2 regions of the Streptomyces similanensis genome follow, and region 2 is predicted to be linked to the other one. Evidence: riboswitches for the same ligand, from Rfam matches in the RefSeq annotation. Region 2 holds a riboswitch; the other holds the start of a gene.
What was found. A riboswitch is a leader RNA that binds a small molecule or an ion and turns the genes downstream of it on or off. The one in region 2 is predicted to bind S-adenosylmethionine.
Positions count from the first base shown of each region.

Region 1: another riboswitch for S-adenosylmethionine. It lies ahead of ABEB07_RS01460 (aminotransferase class V-fold PLP-dependent enzyme); the one in region 2 lies ahead of thrC (threonine synthase).

Region 1 covers NZ_BAABKC010000005.1:24,904-33,005, forward strand. The annotation lists gene ABEB07_RS01440 (NYN domain-containing protein) at 1-456, opposite strand, end outside; gene ABEB07_RS01445 (hypothetical protein) at 517-756, opposite strand; gene ABEB07_RS01450 (rhomboid family intramembrane serine protease) at 911-1,714, shown strand; gene ABEB07_RS01455 (Lrp/AsnC family transcriptional regulator) at 1,711-1,992, shown strand; gene ABEB07_RS01460 (aminotransferase class V-fold PLP-dependent enzyme) at 2,026-3,387, opposite strand; SAM riboswitch class IV at 3,584-3,700, opposite strand; gene trpD (anthranilate phosphoribosyltransferase) at 3,830-4,894, opposite strand; gene qcrB (cytochrome bc1 complex cytochrome b subunit) at 5,045-6,685, opposite strand; gene qcrA (cytochrome bc1 complex Rieske iron-sulfur subunit) at 6,682-7,737, opposite strand; gene qcrC (cytochrome bc1 complex diheme cytochrome c subunit) at 7,734-8,102, opposite strand, start outside.
Region 2 covers NZ_BAABKC010000013.1:125,254-133,355, forward strand. The annotation lists gene ABEB07_RS05710 (alpha,alpha-trehalose-phosphate synthase (UDP-forming)) at 1-1,238, opposite strand, end outside; gene ABEB07_RS05715 (glucosyl-3-phosphoglycerate synthase) at 1,316-2,287, opposite strand; SAM riboswitch class I at 2,471-2,629, shown strand; gene thrC (threonine synthase) at 2,647-3,936, shown strand; gene ABEB07_RS05725 (MoaD/ThiS family protein) at 3,933-4,208, shown strand; gene ABEB07_RS05730 (cold-shock protein) at 4,647-4,850, shown strand; gene groL (chaperonin GroEL) at 5,221-6,843, shown strand; gene ABEB07_RS05740 (NADH:flavin oxidoreductase) at 7,038-8,102, shown strand, end outside.

The sequences.
Region 1 (8,102 bases), on a different contig from region 2:
CCGCTCCAGCTCGGCCCGGCTCTCCTCGCCGGCCCGCTCCGCGTGCGCGCGCTGCACCTCCTCGCCGGCGGCGGTCACCAGCTTCACCCAGCCCGGCGGGCGCAGTACGTAGGCCGCGGCCGCCACGTCGAGCGGGTCCGCGGCCGGGGGCGGGGAGCCGGAGTCCAGGGCGCCGGACAGCTCCGGCTCGGCCTCTCTGAACTTCTCCCCCACCCGCTGCCGGAACAGCGTGTCGCCCTCCAGCGCCGCCGCCATCGCGTTGCCGGCGAACTTGGCCCGGCGGTTGGGCGCGAACCGGGCGTACTGGCGCAGCTGGGCCGGCAGCTCGGCCACGGTCAGCCGGCCGAAGGCGTCGGCCACGATCTGCACCACCCGGCGCCGCACACCGTCGGGCAGGGGACGGTCGAGCACCTCAGCGGCGCCGTCGTCCGGCTCCCCGCCTCGTGTCTCCACCATCCTCACCCCAATGTCTTGCCTGATCCCCGTCCGGGGATCGCCTGTAGGGGCCCGCTCCGCTCAGGAGCCGGCGCCCGGCCTGTCCACGAGTTCCACCTTGTCCACCGCGTTGCACCAGCGGCAGCGGACCGACTCGATGGTCTCACTGACCACTTCGCGTTCCTCGACGGTGGGCTCGCCGGCCAGGTCCAGGTGGACGTACTCCACGACCTTCGACGAGCGGGTCACGTCGAAGCGGGTGAGGTTGCCGCAGAGGGTGCAGCGCCACCGTGTCGTGGCGGTCGGCAGGGGAACCGTCATCGAGGCTTCACTTTCCTTCTCGTCTCCGTGACGCGCCAGCTTCCCCGGAGCGCCGGCTCGTAACCCTACGGCCTGCCGGGCCCTCGCCGCCCGGGTGTCCACGGCGGCGAGGCGGTCTGTGCTGATGCGTCCCGTTACGCCATGCTCTGTGCACATGAGCGGGTACAGGAACACGGTGGCCGTCCGGGCGGCCAGGGCCCTCCGGGCGGCGCGGACCACGCCGGCGCCGGTGACCAGGACGCTGATCGTCCTGTGCTGCGCGGTCTTCGTGATCGGCCCGGCCGGGGGACTGAACCCCGCCTACGGCACCGGGGACGCGCTGCTCGCCGCGCAGCAGACCTACTTCCGGCGCTGGGGCGTGATCCCGGCCGACCTGTTCACCGGCTCCGCCCGCGCCGCCCTCACCCCGGCCACCGCCCTGTTCGTGCACGGCAGCTGGGTGCACCTGCTCGGCAACATGCTCTTCCTGCACGTCTTCGGGGCGATGACCGAGGAGCGCATGGGCCGGACGCGGTTCACGCTGTTCTACGCCGGCTGCGGCTACCTCGCCCTGGTGGGCTACGCCGTCGCCCACGCCGGTTCGGACCAGAGCCTGGTGGGAGCCTCCGGGGCGATCTCGGCGGTGCTCGGCGCCTTCCTCTACCTGTTCCCGAGGGCGCGGGTGACCAGCGTGCTGCCGTTCCTGTTCTTCCTGCCGCTGCGGCTGCCGGCGTGGGTGGTGCTGCCGTTCTGGGCGGCCCTTCAGTGGCTGGCGGCGGGCCGGGCCGCTCAGGGGCCGGGGGTGGCCTATCTGGCGCACGTGGTGGGCTTCGGGCTCGGCTTCCTCTTCGCGTGGGCCCGGTTCGGCGGGCACGGCCGCCGCGGCCGGGGCTCCGGCGGGGCGGCGGTGGGCGCCGGGCGGACGACTAGAGTGAAGGCCAGCCCCGCTCCGGCCCCCGAGGGAGAGAACCAGCCGTGATCACCGCGATCGTCCTCATCAAGACCAGCGTGGACCGGATCCCCGAGATCGCCGAGCGGATCGCCTCGCTGGAGAGCGTGAGCGAGGTCTTCTCCGTCACCGGCACCTACGACCTGATCGCCATGGTGCGGGTGGGCCGGCACGAGGACCTGGCCGAGATCATCCCGGGCCGGATCAGCAAGATCCCCGGCGTGGAGGCGACGGACACGCACGTGGCGTTCCGGACGTACTCGCAGCACGACCTGGAGGCGGCGTTCGCCATCGGCCTGGACTCCTGACCGGGCGTACGCCGCCCGCGCGGGCCGTACGGTTCACACCGCGGGGACGCAGCGGCCGTCCTCGGTGCGGTAGCGCCACTTCGCGCCGTCGCGGACCAGTTCCCGCACCGCCGTCACGAACCGCTCGACGTGCTCGTCCGGGGTGCCGGCGCCGAAGCTGACCCGGATGGCGTTGAGGGACTTCTCGCCGGGCGCGGCCTCGGGGGCGCCGCACTCGCCCTGGCTCTGCGGGTCGCTGCCGAGCAGCGTGCGCACCAGCGGGTGGGCGCAGAAGAGCCCGTCGCGCACGCCGATGCCGTACTCGGCGGAGAGCGCGGCGGCGAAGTGGGAGCTGTTCCAGCCCTCGACGACGAACGAGATGACGCCGACCCGCGGGGCGTCGTCCCCGAACAGCGAGAGCACCCTGACCTCGGGCACCTCGGCCAGTCCGGCCCGCACCGTCGCGATCAGACGCCGCTCGCGGGCCACCAGGGAGTCGAAGCCGGCCTCGGTCAGCGCCTTGCAGGCGGAGGCGATGGAGTAGGCGCCGATGACGTTCGGGGAGCCGGCCTCGTGGCGGGCGGCGCTCTCGTGCCACTCCACGTCCACGCCGCCGTCGGCGCGCCGGGAGACCCTGCGGCTCGCGCCGCCGCCCGCGAGGTACGGGTCGGCCGCGCGCAGCCAGTCCGCGCGGCCCGCCAGCACTCCGGCGCCGAACGGGGCGTACAGCTTGTGCCCGGAGAAGGCGACCCAGTCGACGTCCAGGTCCGCGACGGACACCGGGTGGTGCGGGGCGAGCTGGGCGGCGTCCAGGACGATCCGGGCGCCGTGCGCGTGGGCGGCGGCGGCCAGCTCGCGCACCGGCCACAGCTCGCCGGTGACGTTGGAGGCGCCGGTGACGCAGACCAGCGCGGGACCGTACGGCTCGCGGTCGGCGAGCGCCCGCTCCAGGGTGGCGACCGCCTGCTCCGGGGTGCGCGGGGCGTTCAGGTAGGTCACCTGGGCGTCGCGCCAGGGCAGCAGCGAGGCGTGGTGCTCGGTCTCGAAGACGAACACCCGGCAGTCGGCGGGCAGCGCGCGGGCCAGCAGGTTGAGCGAGTCGGTGGTGGAGCGGGTGAACACCACCTGGTCGTCCGTCCGGCAGCCGAGGAACTCCGCGACCGTGCGGCGGGCGTTCTCGAACAGGTCGGTGGACAGCTGCGAGAGGTAGCCGGCGCCGCGGTGGACGCTGCCGTAGTAGGGGGCGTACGCGGCCACGTCGTCCCAGACGCGCTGGAGGGCGGGGGCGCTGGCCGCGTAGTCGAGAGCGGCGTAGCCGACCTCCCCGCCGGTCACCAGCGGCACGGTGACATCCCGCCCCAGAACGGGCAGCGGGGCACAAACGGACTGGTCGGCGGCGAGGGTGGAGACAGACATGACACAACTCCCGTGAAAGCAGGCGCGATTCACCGCACGAGCGGGCACGACAAGGCGTCACGCGGCTCAAGCACGGTGGAAAAAAGGGGAAATGCGGAGGCGGGGCTCTGCGGCCCTAGCGCATTCGCTTGCTCACGGAAGGCTCCCTCGAACGACCAGGACCCCTGGCCCCACGCTTTCCGAGAAGCGTGCGAGGGGTCCGCGCTTGCCGTAGACCTCGCTGCCTACGACCTGGTCTTCACCCGGGGCACCCCGCCACGGACGGAGGGTTGCCGGACAGCCGGCCGGGGCCACATGGCTGTCACTCATGACCTGGACAGGAACGTACGCGAACTGATCGCGGTCCCGCAACCCCTGTCCGGATCGCGGGACCGCGCCGGGTCCTCGGGGCGGCACCCACGGCCCCCACGGCCCCCGCGGCCCCCGTGGGCCGTCGGAGCCGTCAGGCGTTGCTCGCGGCCACCCAGCGCTCCAGCGTGCGCCGGGCCGCCCCGGAGTCGATGGACTCCGCCGCCCGCTCCATGCCCGCCCTGATCCGCTCCACCAGCGTCCCGGAGTCCGGCTTCAGCGCCACCAGCGCCGCCGCCGAGTTCAGCAGCACGGCGTCCCGTACGGGCCCCCGCTCGCCGTCCAGCAGCCGGCGGGCCACCTCCGCGTTGTACGAGGCGTCGGCGCCGCGCAGCGCCTCCACGGGCACCAGTTCCAGGCCCACGTCCCGCGGGTCGAAGGTCTCCTCGGCGACCCGGCCGTCGCGCACCACCCACACCCGGGAGGTGGCCGTCGTGGTCAGCTCGTCCAGGCCGTCGTCACCCCGGAAGACCAGGGAGGAGTTGCCGCGCTCGGCGAAGACGCCCGCGACGATCGGCGCCTCGTGCGCCACGGCGACGCCCACCGCCTGCGCGCGCACCTTGGCCGGGTTGGTCAGCGGACCGAGCAGGTTGAACACCGTCCGGATGCCCAACTGGCCGCGCGCCGCGCCCACGTGGCGCAGGGCCGGGTGGAACTTCACCGCGAAGCAGAAGGTGATCCCGGCCTCCTCGGCGACCTCCACCACCCGACGCGGGGTCAGGTCCAGGTTCACGCCCAGCTTCTCCAGCACGTCGGAGGCGCCGGAGGCGGAGGACGCGGCCCGGTTGCCGTGCTTGACGACCTTCGCGCCGGCGCCGGCGACGACGATGGAGGACATCGTGGAGATGTTCACCGTCTTGGCGCCGTCGCCGCCGGTGCCGACGATGTCGACGGTGTCGCCGGGCACCGTGATCACGTTGGCGTGCTCGTACATCGTGCGCACCAGGCCGGTGATCTCCTCGACGGTGGCGCCCTTGGCGCGCAGCGCCACCGCGAACCCGGCGATCTGCGCGTCCGTCGCCTCGCCGCCCATGATCCGGTCCATCGCCCAGGCGGTGTCGTCGGCCCTGAGGTCGCGGCCGTCCAGCAGACCGTTCAGCACGGCGGGCCAGGAACGGCCCGCCGCGGTGTCGCCTCCAGCGGGGGTCACAGCGCTCATCAGCCGCTCCTGGGTCGGCGCCCCGGGGCACCGGGACGCGTAGTCGTCGATCGCCTCCACCCTATCGACCCCCGCGCACGGCGAAGGGCCCCGTCCGGGGTTCGGAACGGGGCCCTTCGACCTGGCGTGGCGACGCTCAGGGGTCAGTGATCAGTGGTGGCCGTGGCCACTCGTGATCTCCTTGTACTCCTCGACAGTCGGCTTGGAGATCTGGTTGTCCTCGCCGTAGTAGGCGTTGCTGAGCTTGGCGCGCAGCTTCGCCGTGCCCGACACCTTGCGCTCGACGCCGTTCTCGTCGACCGCCGGGCCGATCTCGACCGGCTCGTACTGCTGGTGCGCGGTGAGCGTGTACAGCTGCTCCTGGCTGAGCGGCTCGTGCACCTCGATGAACTCACCGTGCGGCAGGCGCTTGATGATGCCGGACTCGCGGCCGTGCAGCACCTTCTCCTTGTCCCGGCGCTGGAGGCCGAGGCAGATCCGCTTGGTGATGACGAACACGATGAGCGGCATGACGAAGAACGAGATCCGGACGAACCAGGTGATCGCGTTGATCGACAGGTGGAAGTGGGTGGCCCACAGGTCGTTGCCGCCGCCGACCAGCAGCACGAAGTACCACGAGATCCACGCGGCGCCGAAGGCGGTGCGGGTCGGGGCGTTGCGCGGCCGGTCCAGGATGTGGTGCTCGCGCCGGTCGCCGGTGACCCAGGCCTCCAGGAACGGGTAGACCGCGATCGCGACCAGCACCAGCGGGAAGATGATCAGCGGTACGAACACGCCCAGGACGAGCGTGTGGCCCCAGAGGTTGATCTCCCAGCCCGGCATCGTGCGGATCAGGCCCTCGGAGAAGCCCATGTACCAGTCGGGCTGGGCGCCGGTGGACACCTGGTCCGGACGGTAGGGGCCGATGGCCCAGATCGGGTTGATCTGCGCGATCGCCGCGATGGCCGTGATGGCGCCGAAGACCAGGAAGAAGAAGCCTCCGGCCTTGGCCATGTAGACCGGCAGCAGCGGCATGCCGACGACGTTGTTGTTGGTCTTGCCGGGGCCCGCGAACTGCGTGTGCTTGTGGTAGAAGACCAGGATCAGGTGGGCGACCACCAGACCGAGCATGATGCCCGGCAGCAGCAGGATGTGGATCGAGTAGAACCGGGCCACGAAGTCGTGGCCGGGGAACTCGCCGCCGAAGAGGAAGAACGACAGGTACGTGCCGACGATCGGCACGGACAGGATCGCGCCCTCCATGAAGCGGACACCGGTGCCGGAGAGCAGGTCGTCCGGGAGCGAGTAACCGGTGAAGCCGGTGAACATGCCCAGGACGAACAGCAGGAAGCCGAACAGCCAGTTGACCTCACGCGGCTTGCGGAACGCGCCGGTGAAGAACACGCGCATCATGTGCACGAACATGCCGGCCAGGAAGATCAGCGCGGCCCAGTGGTGGATCTGCCGGATGAGCAGACCACCGCGCACCTCGAAGGAGATGTGCAGGGTCGAGTTGAACGCCTCGCTCATCAGCTGTCCCTGGAGCGGGACGTAGCTGCCGTGGTACACCACCTCGTTCATCGAGGGGTGGAAGAACAGCGTCAGATACACACCCGTGAGGATGATGATCAGGAAGCTGTAGAGGCAGACCTCACCCAGCATGAACGACCAGTGGTCGGGGAAGATCTTGCGCATGTTGGCCTTGGCCAGGCTGTAGATGCCCAGCCGGCCGTCGGCCCAGTCGGCGAGCTTCTCGCCGGCCGGTGCCTTCCCGCGCGCGCGGGTCGGCTCGTTGCTCGCTGAAGTACTCATCCGCGCTCCCAGAATGCAGGACCGACGGGCTCCTCGAAGTCGCCGAGCGCCTGGAGGTAACCCTCGCTGTCCACGCCGATGCGCAGCTGCGGCAGGGCGTGTCCGGCGGGGCCGAAGATCACTCGGGCACCGTCGGAGAGGTCGAAGGTGGACTGGTGGCACGGGCACAGCACGTGGTGCGTCTGCTGCTCGTACAGGGAGATCGGGCAGCCCACGTGGGTGCAGATCTTCGAGTACGCCACGACGCCCTCGTGCGACCACTCCAGCTCGCGCTTGTCCTTGATGTTGTCCGGCTGGAGCCGGACGATCATCAGGGCCGCCTTGGCGATCTCGGTCTGGAACTCCTCGTCGGTCTCCTTCAGCCCGTCGGGCATGGCGAAGGTGAGCGAGCCGACCGCGACGTCCTCGGGACGCAGCGGCTGGTTGGTGTTCATGTTGACCAGGCGCTTGCCCTTGGACCACATGGTGTGCCGCAGCGACTCCTTGGGCAGCGGGCCCAGGTCGCGCAGCAGGAACAGACCGGACAGCGGCACCAGGGTGAGCGCGCCCAGCATGGTGTTGCGGATCAGCGGCCGGCGGCCGATCACCGACTCCTTGGCGCCCTGCTTGAAGTCCGCGTGGACCTTGGCGCGGACCTCGGGCGACGCCTCGATCGGGTGCCGCTCGTCGGCGACCTCCGCGTCCGACATCAGGGTGCGGGCCCAGTGGACCGCGCCCGCGCCGATGCAGAACAGCGCCACGCCCAGGGTCAGGCCGAGCGCGAAGTTCATCGCGCTGACGTGGCCGATCGGGAAGACGTAGACGACCTTGTCGTTCGGGATCGTCACGTACGAGGCGATGAAGCCGACGGTGGCCAGCATGGACACCGTGAACAGCAGGGCGACGACGCGCTCGGACCGCTTGGCGGCCCGCTCGTCGATGTCCTGGATCCGGTGCTCGTGCGGGGGCAGGCCGGGGTCGGCGAACGGGTTCTTCTCGTCCGCGGCCTTCACGGCGCCGTGCGTGCCGTGCTCGGCAGGCAGGTTCTCTTCTGGAATGTCTTGGCTACTCATGACTTCTTGGCCTTTGCGGTCCGAGCGGCGACCCACACGGCGACGGCGACCAACAGGCCGAGGCCGAAGATCCACGCGAACAGACCCTCGCTGACCGGCCCGAGGCCGCCCAGTTCGAGACCGCCGGGGTTCTCGGTCTTGTCGCTGTTGACCGCGTTCAGGTACGCGATGATGTCCTTCTTGTTCTTCTCCGACATCGTGGTGTCGGGGAAGGAGGGCATGTTCTGCGGGCCGGTCTGCATGGCCTCGTAGATGTGCTTCGGCTGGACGCCGTCGAGGTCCGGGGCGAACTTGCCGTGCGTGAGCGCACCGCCCTTGCCGGTGAAGTTGTGGCACTGCGCGCAGTTGGTGCGGAACAGCTCGCC
Region 2 (8,102 bases):
TCCCGGGACAGCACCAGCGCGCAGCCGGCGTCGGAGACGACCGGGACCTCCTTGGCGACCAGGTTCATGCCGTCGCGGATCGGGTTGACCAGGGCCACGTCGGCGATCCGGTACGCCGCGAGCGAGCGCGCGAAGTCGTCCTCGACGTGCAGGACGACCGGGGTCCAGCCGGGCGTGCCGTAGCGCGCGTTGATCTCCTCGGCCAGGCGCCGCACCTCGGCCGTGTACTCCCGGTAGACGGCCAGGTCCTGCCGGGAGGGGTAGGCGAAGGCGACGTGGACCACCCGTTCGCGCCACTCGGGCCGGTCGTCGAGGAGCTGCCGGTAGGCCAGCAGCCCGCGCACGATGTTCTTCGACAGCTCGGTGCGGTCCACCCGGACGATCGTGCGGCGCGCGCCGCCGTCCGGCGCCATGCCGATCTCCTCGCGCAGCGCCGCCATCCGCTCCTTCACGTCGGCCCGGTGCGCGCGCTCGCGCAGGAACTCCGCGTCCGCGCCCAGCCCGTGCACCCCGATCCGGGTGCCGGCGAGCCCGCCGGTCAGCGCCTCGCAGCAGCTGGTGAAGGCGTCCGCCCAGCGCCGGGTGAGGAAGCCCAGCCGGTCCGCGCCCAGCATGCCGCGCAGCACCTGCTCGGCGATGTCGTCGGGCAGCATCCGGAAGTAGTCCACCGGCGCCCACGGGGTGTGCGAGAAGTGCCCGATCCGCACGTCCGGCCGGAAGTCGCGCAGCATGCCCGGCACCAGCGTGAGGTGGTAGTCCTGCACCACCACGGCCGCGCCCTCGGCCGCCTCCTCGGCGAGCGCCTCGGCGAAGGCCCGGTTGTAGGCCTCGTACGACGCCCACCGCCGCCGGAACTCGGCGTCGAACGCGGGTTCGAGCGGGGTCTGGTAGAGCATGTGGTGCACGAACCACAGCACCGAGTTGGCGATGCCGTTGTACGCGTCGGAGAAGACGTCCGGGGCGATGTCGAGCATCCGGACCTGCTGGCCGCCGGTGTCCTCGGCCGGCAGCCGGCGCCCGCCCTCGAAGCGGCGCACCGCCTCCCGGTCCGCGTCGCCCAGCGCGGCGCACACCCATACGGCGCCGGCGTCCGGGCCGATCGCGGAGAGCCCGGAGACCAGGCCGCCGCCCCCGCGTCTCGCGTGCAGCGTGCCCTCCCCGCCGTCCGGGCGCAGTTCGTAGGAGACCGGTCCGCGATTGGAGGCGACCAGCACCTCGGCACCGTGCGTTGAAGCCATGGTCCTCAACCTAGCCCGGCTCCCGAACACTCAAACGTGCCCGGGGACGGGCCGGCGGGGTTTCGTCCCCGGGCCGCTCACGCCACCCGGCGGGCCGCGTACTCCGCGATCTCCGCCATCGGGGGGCGCTCCTCGGTGTCGACCGAGTGGGTGCGCGGCTCGAAGCCGCTCGCGCCGCGTTCGAACTGGGTGAGGGCGGGGCGGATCAGATGGCCGCGGGCCAGGCGCAGCTGGGCGGTGCGGTAGATGGCGGCGGCCATCCGGCCGAGCGCCTGGCCGTCCTGGTGCCGGTGCAGCCGCACCCCGACGTCGACCTGGGCGAGCGCGTCCAGGCCGACCAGGTGCAGCGCGTCCACCAGCATCCCCAGCTCGACGCCGTAGCCGACCGGGAACGGCAGCCGCTCCAGCAGCGAGCGGCGCGCGGCGTACTCGCCGCCGAGTGGCTGCACGAAGCCGGCCAGCTGCGGCCAGTGCATGTTCAGCAGCGGGCGGGCCATCAGCTCGGTGACCCGGCCGCCCTGCCCGGCCGCCGCGGTCCCGGCGGCGCTGCCGTCGGCGACGGTCAGCGGACGGTCGTACATCGCCTTGACCAGCTGCACCTCGGGGTCGGTGAGCAGCGGGCCGACGATGCCGGTGACGAAGTCGGCGGAGAACTCGCGCAGATCGGCGTCCACGAAGCAGACCACGTCCCCGCCGGTGACCAGCAGCGAGCGCCACAGCACCTCGCCCTTGCCGGGCACCGCCGGGACGCGGGGGAGGATCGCGTCGCGGTGCACCACCCGCGCGCCGGCCGCCGCGGCCACCTCGGAGGTGCGGTCGGTGGAGCCGGAGTCGACGACCACGATCTCGTCCACCAGCGGCGCCCGCCGCATCAGCTCCTCGCGGATCACCGCGACGATCTGCCCGACCGTCGCCTCCTCGTTCAGCGCGGGCAGCACCACGCTGACGGTCGAGCCGCTCGCGCGCTTGGCGGCCAGCACCGTCCGCAACGGGCGGTCGGTCACGGACCAAGACCGCGTCCTCAGCCAGCGCTCGACTTCTTCCAGCACGGTCGACGGCTCCTCACTCCTGCTCGGACGACTTCGCCACGTCCTGCGGCACGGATCACATCATCCTGTGATCTGTCTCGCGGTTCGGACGACTCTCTCTCACTGTCCCGGCCTTCGGTTACAGTCTTGAACAACGCGGATGACCATCGCATGCCGGGGTCGCCGCGACTCACAATCGAATACCGCTCATCCAGAGGGGCAGAGGGACACGGCCCGATGAAGCCCCGGCAACCCTCCAGCCGGTCTCGTAGATCGCCCGGCGCGATCGTTTCCGCGAGGCTCCCGGCTAGGGAAGGTGCCAAATCCGTCTCACGGCGAGATGCGTCGTGAGGAAGATGAGGAGAAAGGGCCTCGCCTCCATGGCTGTGCAGACAGTTGCAAGCAGCACCGACTCCACCGTAGACCTCGGCCCCGCCGCGGCGCTGAGCTGCCGGGAGTGCGGTCACCGCGTGCCCCTCGGCCCGGTCTTCGCCTGCGAGGAGTGTTTCGGCCCGCTGGAGATCGCCTACGACTTCTCGGCCTACGACGCCGAGGAACTGCGCAAGAGGATCGAGGCGGGCCCCGCCAACATCTGGCGCTACGCCCCGCTGCTGCCCGTCCCCGCCGACGTGGCCGACAAGCCGAACATCAACCCGGGCTGGACCAAGCTCGTCCAGGCCGACCGCCTGGCCGCCGAACTCGGCGTCGACGCCGGCAAGCTGTTCGTCAAGGACGACTCCGGCAACCCGACCCACTCCTTCAAGGACCGGGTCGTCGCGCAGGCCCTGGAGGCCGCCCGCGCCTTCGGCTTCACCACCCTGTCCTGCTCCTCCACCGGCAACCTGGCCGGCGCCGTCGGCGCCGCCGCCGCCCGCGCCGGCTTCCGCTCCTGCGTGTTCATCCCGCACGACCTGGAACAGGGCAAGGTCGTCATGGCCGCCGTCTACGGCGGCGAACTCGTCGGCATCGAGGGCAACTACGACGACGTCAACCGCTTCTGCTCCGAACTGATCGGCGACCCGGCCGGCGAGGGCTGGGGCTTCGTCAACGTCAACCTGCGGCCGTACTACGCCGAGGGCTCCAAGACGCTGGCGTACGAGATCTGCGAGCAGCTCGGCTGGGAGCTGCCGGACCAGATCGTCGTCCCGATCGCCTCCGGCTCGCAGCTCACCAAGATCGACAAGGGCCTCCAGGAGCTGATCAAGCTCGGTCTGGTCGCGGACAAGCCGTACAAGATCTTCGGCGCCCAGGCCGAGGGCTGCTCGCCGGTGTCCACCGCCTACAAGGCCGGGCACGACGTGGTGCGGCCGCAGAAGCCGAACACCATCGCCAAGTCCCTGGCCATCGGCAACCCGGCCGACGGCCCCTACGTCCTGGACATCGCCCGGCGCACCGGCGGCGCGGTGGAGGACGTGACGGACGCGCAGGTGGTGGACGCGATCAAGCTGCTCGCCCGCACCGAGGGCATCTTCGCCGAGACGGCGGGCGGGGTGACGGTCGGCGTGACGAGGAAGCTGGTCGAGGCCGGCCTCCTCGACCCGGCGAAGACCACCGTCGTCCTCAACACCGGCGACGGCCTGAAGACCCTGGACGCGGTGGCGGGCACCGGCCTGACCGCGACCATCCGCCCGACCCTGGACTCCTTCCGAGAGGCTGGCCTCGCATCATGAGCGTGACCGTTCGCATCCCCACCATCCTGCGCACCTACACCGGCGGTCAGGCCGAGGTGAGCGCCGAGGGCGCGACCCTCGCCGACGTCATCGCCGACCTGGAGAAGCACCACACGGGCATCTCCGCGCGGGTCCTGGACGACCAGGGCAAGCTGCGCCGCTTCGTCAACGTCTACGTCAACGACGACGACGTCCGCTTCGAGCAGGGCCTTGAGACCGCCACCCCGGACGGCGCCGGCGTGTCGATCATCCCGGCGGTCGCCGGCGGCTGATCCGCGCCGGGATCCGCCCGGGCGATCCCGATTACCCGGTGTTCGCCGGACTGCCCCCTCCGTGAGAGAAACGGAGGGGGCAATTCTGTGTGATTGAGCGCGGTAGAGTTGGGGAACGCGCTCCTGATCCGTGGATCAGGAAGCCCCGTTTTCCTGCCGCACGACGATGAGAAGTAGCCAAAGTGTGCTCGCTTTTCGCGGCATTTGTCTTTTTTGTGTAGCCCGAGTTGACCTGAATCGGGCCGAATTCTCACCACATTCCGGACCGCTCCCGTCCAGAATTCTCGTCCGATTGACCTGTTGCGGACGGCAGTTGGACAGATACATTCAGCCGCGGTCGACGCGTTCCGGCGCACGCCCCCGTCCACGGGGAGTGAGGTCTGACCCGGATCCGCGAAGTGCGGATCTGTGCAAGGGCCAGTAATAGGGGAGTTAGGCATGGCTCAGGGCACCGTCAAGTGGTTCAACGCGGAGAAGGGGTACGGCTTCATCGCGGTCGACGGTGGTGCGGACGTCTTCGTCCACTACAGCGCGATCCAGATGGACGGCTACCGCTCGCTGGAAGAGGGTCAGCGGGTCGAGTTCGAGATCTCGCAGGGCCAGAAGGGTCCGCAGGCCGACATGGTCCGCGTGACGGCCTGAATCGCGCGGCCACCGCAAGCGTTCTTCGAGGGGCCCGCACCGCCATCGGCGGTGCGGGCCCCTCGGCGTGTGCGGGCGGGGGTGCGCCGGCGGCCGGGGCCGTGCGCCGGCGGCGTGGACGGCGGTGTGGACGGCGGTGTGTTCGCGGGGGGCGGAGCGGGGTGGCGGCGTCGTCGAAGGCGCTTGCACTCTCGGGGGTCGAGTGCTAATCATTGCGTTAGCACTCTGAAGGTGAGAGTGACAACGAGGACCGGGTCGGTGAGGCCCGCGGACCGGGTGGGGCAAGGAACCACGAGGTGCGCGAGCCGTCCGTCGCGGGCGCGGGCGCGGTCCGAAGGAATCACCCCCAGTCCTGGAGGGACCACTTCACATGGCCAAGATCATCGCGTTCGACGAGGAGGCGCGGCGAGGCCTCGAGCGCGGCATGAACCAGCTCGCGGACGCCGTCAAGGTGACCCTCGGCCCCAAGGGCCGCAACGTCGTCCTCGAGAAGAAGTGGGGCGCTCCCACGATCACCAACGACGGTGTCTCCATCGCCAAGGAGATCGAGCTCGAGGACCCGTACGAGAAGATCGGCGCCGAGCTGGTCAAGGAAGTCGCCAAGAAGACGGACGACGTCGCCGGCGACGGTACGACCACCGCCACCGTCCTCGCCCAGGCGCTGGTCCGCGAGGGCCTGCGCAACGTGGCCGCCGGCGCCAACCCGATGGCCCTCAAGCGCGGTATCGAGAAGGCCGTCGAGGCCGTCTCCGCCGCCCTGCTCGACCAGGCCAAGGAGGTCGAGACCAAGGAGCAGATCGCCTCCACCGCCTCCATCTCCGCCGCCGACACCCAGATCGGCGAGCTGATCGCCGAGGCCATGGACAAGGTCGGCAAGGAAGGCGTCATCACCGTCGAGGAGTCGCAGACCTTCGGTCTGGAGCTCGAGCTCACCGAGGGCATGCGCTTCGACAAGGGCTACATCTCCGCCTACTTCGCGACCGACATGGAGCGCATGGAGGCGGTGCTGGAGGACCCGTACATCCTCATCGCCAACTCCAAGATCTCCTCGGTCAAGGACCTGCTCCCGCTGCTGGAGAAGGTCATGCAGTCGGGCAAGCCGCTGCTGATCATCGCCGAGGACGTCGAGGGCGAGGCCCTGTCGACCCTGGTCGTGAACAAGATCCGCGGCACCTTCAAGTCCGTCGCCGTCAAGGCCCCGGGCTTCGGCGACCGCCGCAAGGCCATGCTCGGCGACATCGCCATCCTCACGGGCGGCGAGGTCATCTCCGAGGAGGTCGGCCTCAAGCTGGAGAACGCCACCGTCGACCTGCTGGGCAAGGCCCGCAAGGTGGTCATCACCAAGGACGAGACCACCATCGTCGACGGCGCCGGCTCCTCGGAGCAGGTGGGCGGCCGGGTGAACCAGATCCGCGCCGAGATCGAGAACAGCGACTCCGACTACGACCGCGAGAAGCTCCAGGAGCGCCTGGCGAAGCTCGCCGGCGGTGTCGCGGTCATCAAGGCCGGCGCCGCCACCGAGGTGGAGCTCAAGGAGCGCAAGCACCGCATCGAGGACGCCGTGCGCAACGCCAAGGCGGCCGTCGAGGAGGGCATCGTCGCCGGTGGCGGCGTGGCCCTGCTCCAGGCCACCCAGGTGTTCGAGAAGCTGGAGCTGGAGGGCGACGAGGCCACCGGTGCCGCCGCCGTCAAGCTGGCGCTCGAGGCCCCGCTGAAGCAGATCGCCGTCAACGCCGGCCTCGAAGGCGGTGTCGTGGTGGAGAAGGTGCGCAACCTGACCCCGGGCCACGGCCTGAACGCCGCGACCGGCGAGTACGTCGACCTGGTCGCCGAGGGCATCATCGACCCGGCCAAGGTGACGCGCTCCGCGCTGCAGAACGCCGCGTCGATCGCCGCGCTGTTCCTCACCACCGAGGCCGTCATCGCCGACAAGCCGGAGAAGGCCGCCGCGCCGGCCGGCGGCGGCATGCCGGGCGGTGACATGGACTTCTGATCCTCACCGAGGATCGGACCCGTCCGTCGCACCCCGAGGGCGGCGTCCCCTGTCGAACACGACAGGGGACGCCGCCCTCGGGCGTGTTCCGGGTCACTTCGCGGCGGGAGCGGAATACCGGGGCGCGCGGCGGTGTCAGACTCCATGCGCATGCACATACCACTGGGTATCACGTCTCGCACAGGAGCCCCCACATGAGCGTCACCACCGAGTCCGCCCCCGGTCCCGCCTCCGAGCCGGCCTCCCGCGCGGCCCGCGTCCTGGCCCGGCCGATCACGCTGAACGGCCTGACCGTCCCGAACCGGATCGCGATGGCGCCGATGACCCGCATGTTCTCCCCGGGCGGCGTCCCCGGCGAGGACGTGCTGTCGTACTACGCCCGCCGGGCCGCCGCCGGCGTGGGCCTGATCATCACCGAGGGCACCTACGTGGGCCACGACTCAGCCGGTGAGAGCAGCCGGGTGCCGCGGTTCCACGGCGACGAGCAGCTGGCCGGGTGGGCGAAGGTCGCCGACGCCGTGCACGCGGCGGGCGGCACGATCGTGCCGCAGCTGTGGCACATCGGCATGGTCCGCAAGCCGGGCCGGCCGCCGTTCGCGGACGCCCCGCCCCTCGGCCCGTCCGGGCTGCGCATCGACGGCGCCGAGGGCGGCGGCCGGGCGATGACGGGGCAGGACATCGACGACGTCATCGCCGCGTTCGCCGAGTCGGCCGCCGCGGCGGAGCGCATCGGCTTCGACGGCGTGGAGATCCACGGCGCCCACGGGTACCTGCTCGACCAGTTCCTGTGGGCCGGCACCAACCGCCGCACCGACGCCTACGGCGGCGACCCGGTGGCGCGCACCAAGTTCGTCGCGGAACTCGTGGCGGCGGTCCGCGCGGCCGTCTCGCCCGGCTTCCCGGTCATCTTCCGCTACTCGCAGTGGAAGCAGGACGCCTACGACGCGCGGCTCGCCGAGACGCCCGCGGAGCTGGAGGCCGTTCTGACGCCGATCGCGGAGGCCGGGGTGGACGTCTTCCACGCCTCCACCCGCCGCTACTGGCTGCCCGAGTTCAAGGGCTCCGACCTCAACCTCGCGGGCTGGACGAAGAAGATCACCGGCAAGCAGGTCATCACGGTCGGCTCGGTCGGTCTGGACGGCGACTTCGTCAAGGCGTTCCAGGGCGAGGGCGCCGCCGTCGGCAGCCTGGACAACCTGCTGGACCGCCTGGAGCGCGACGAGTTCGACATGGTCGCGGTGGGCCGCGCCCTGCTCCAG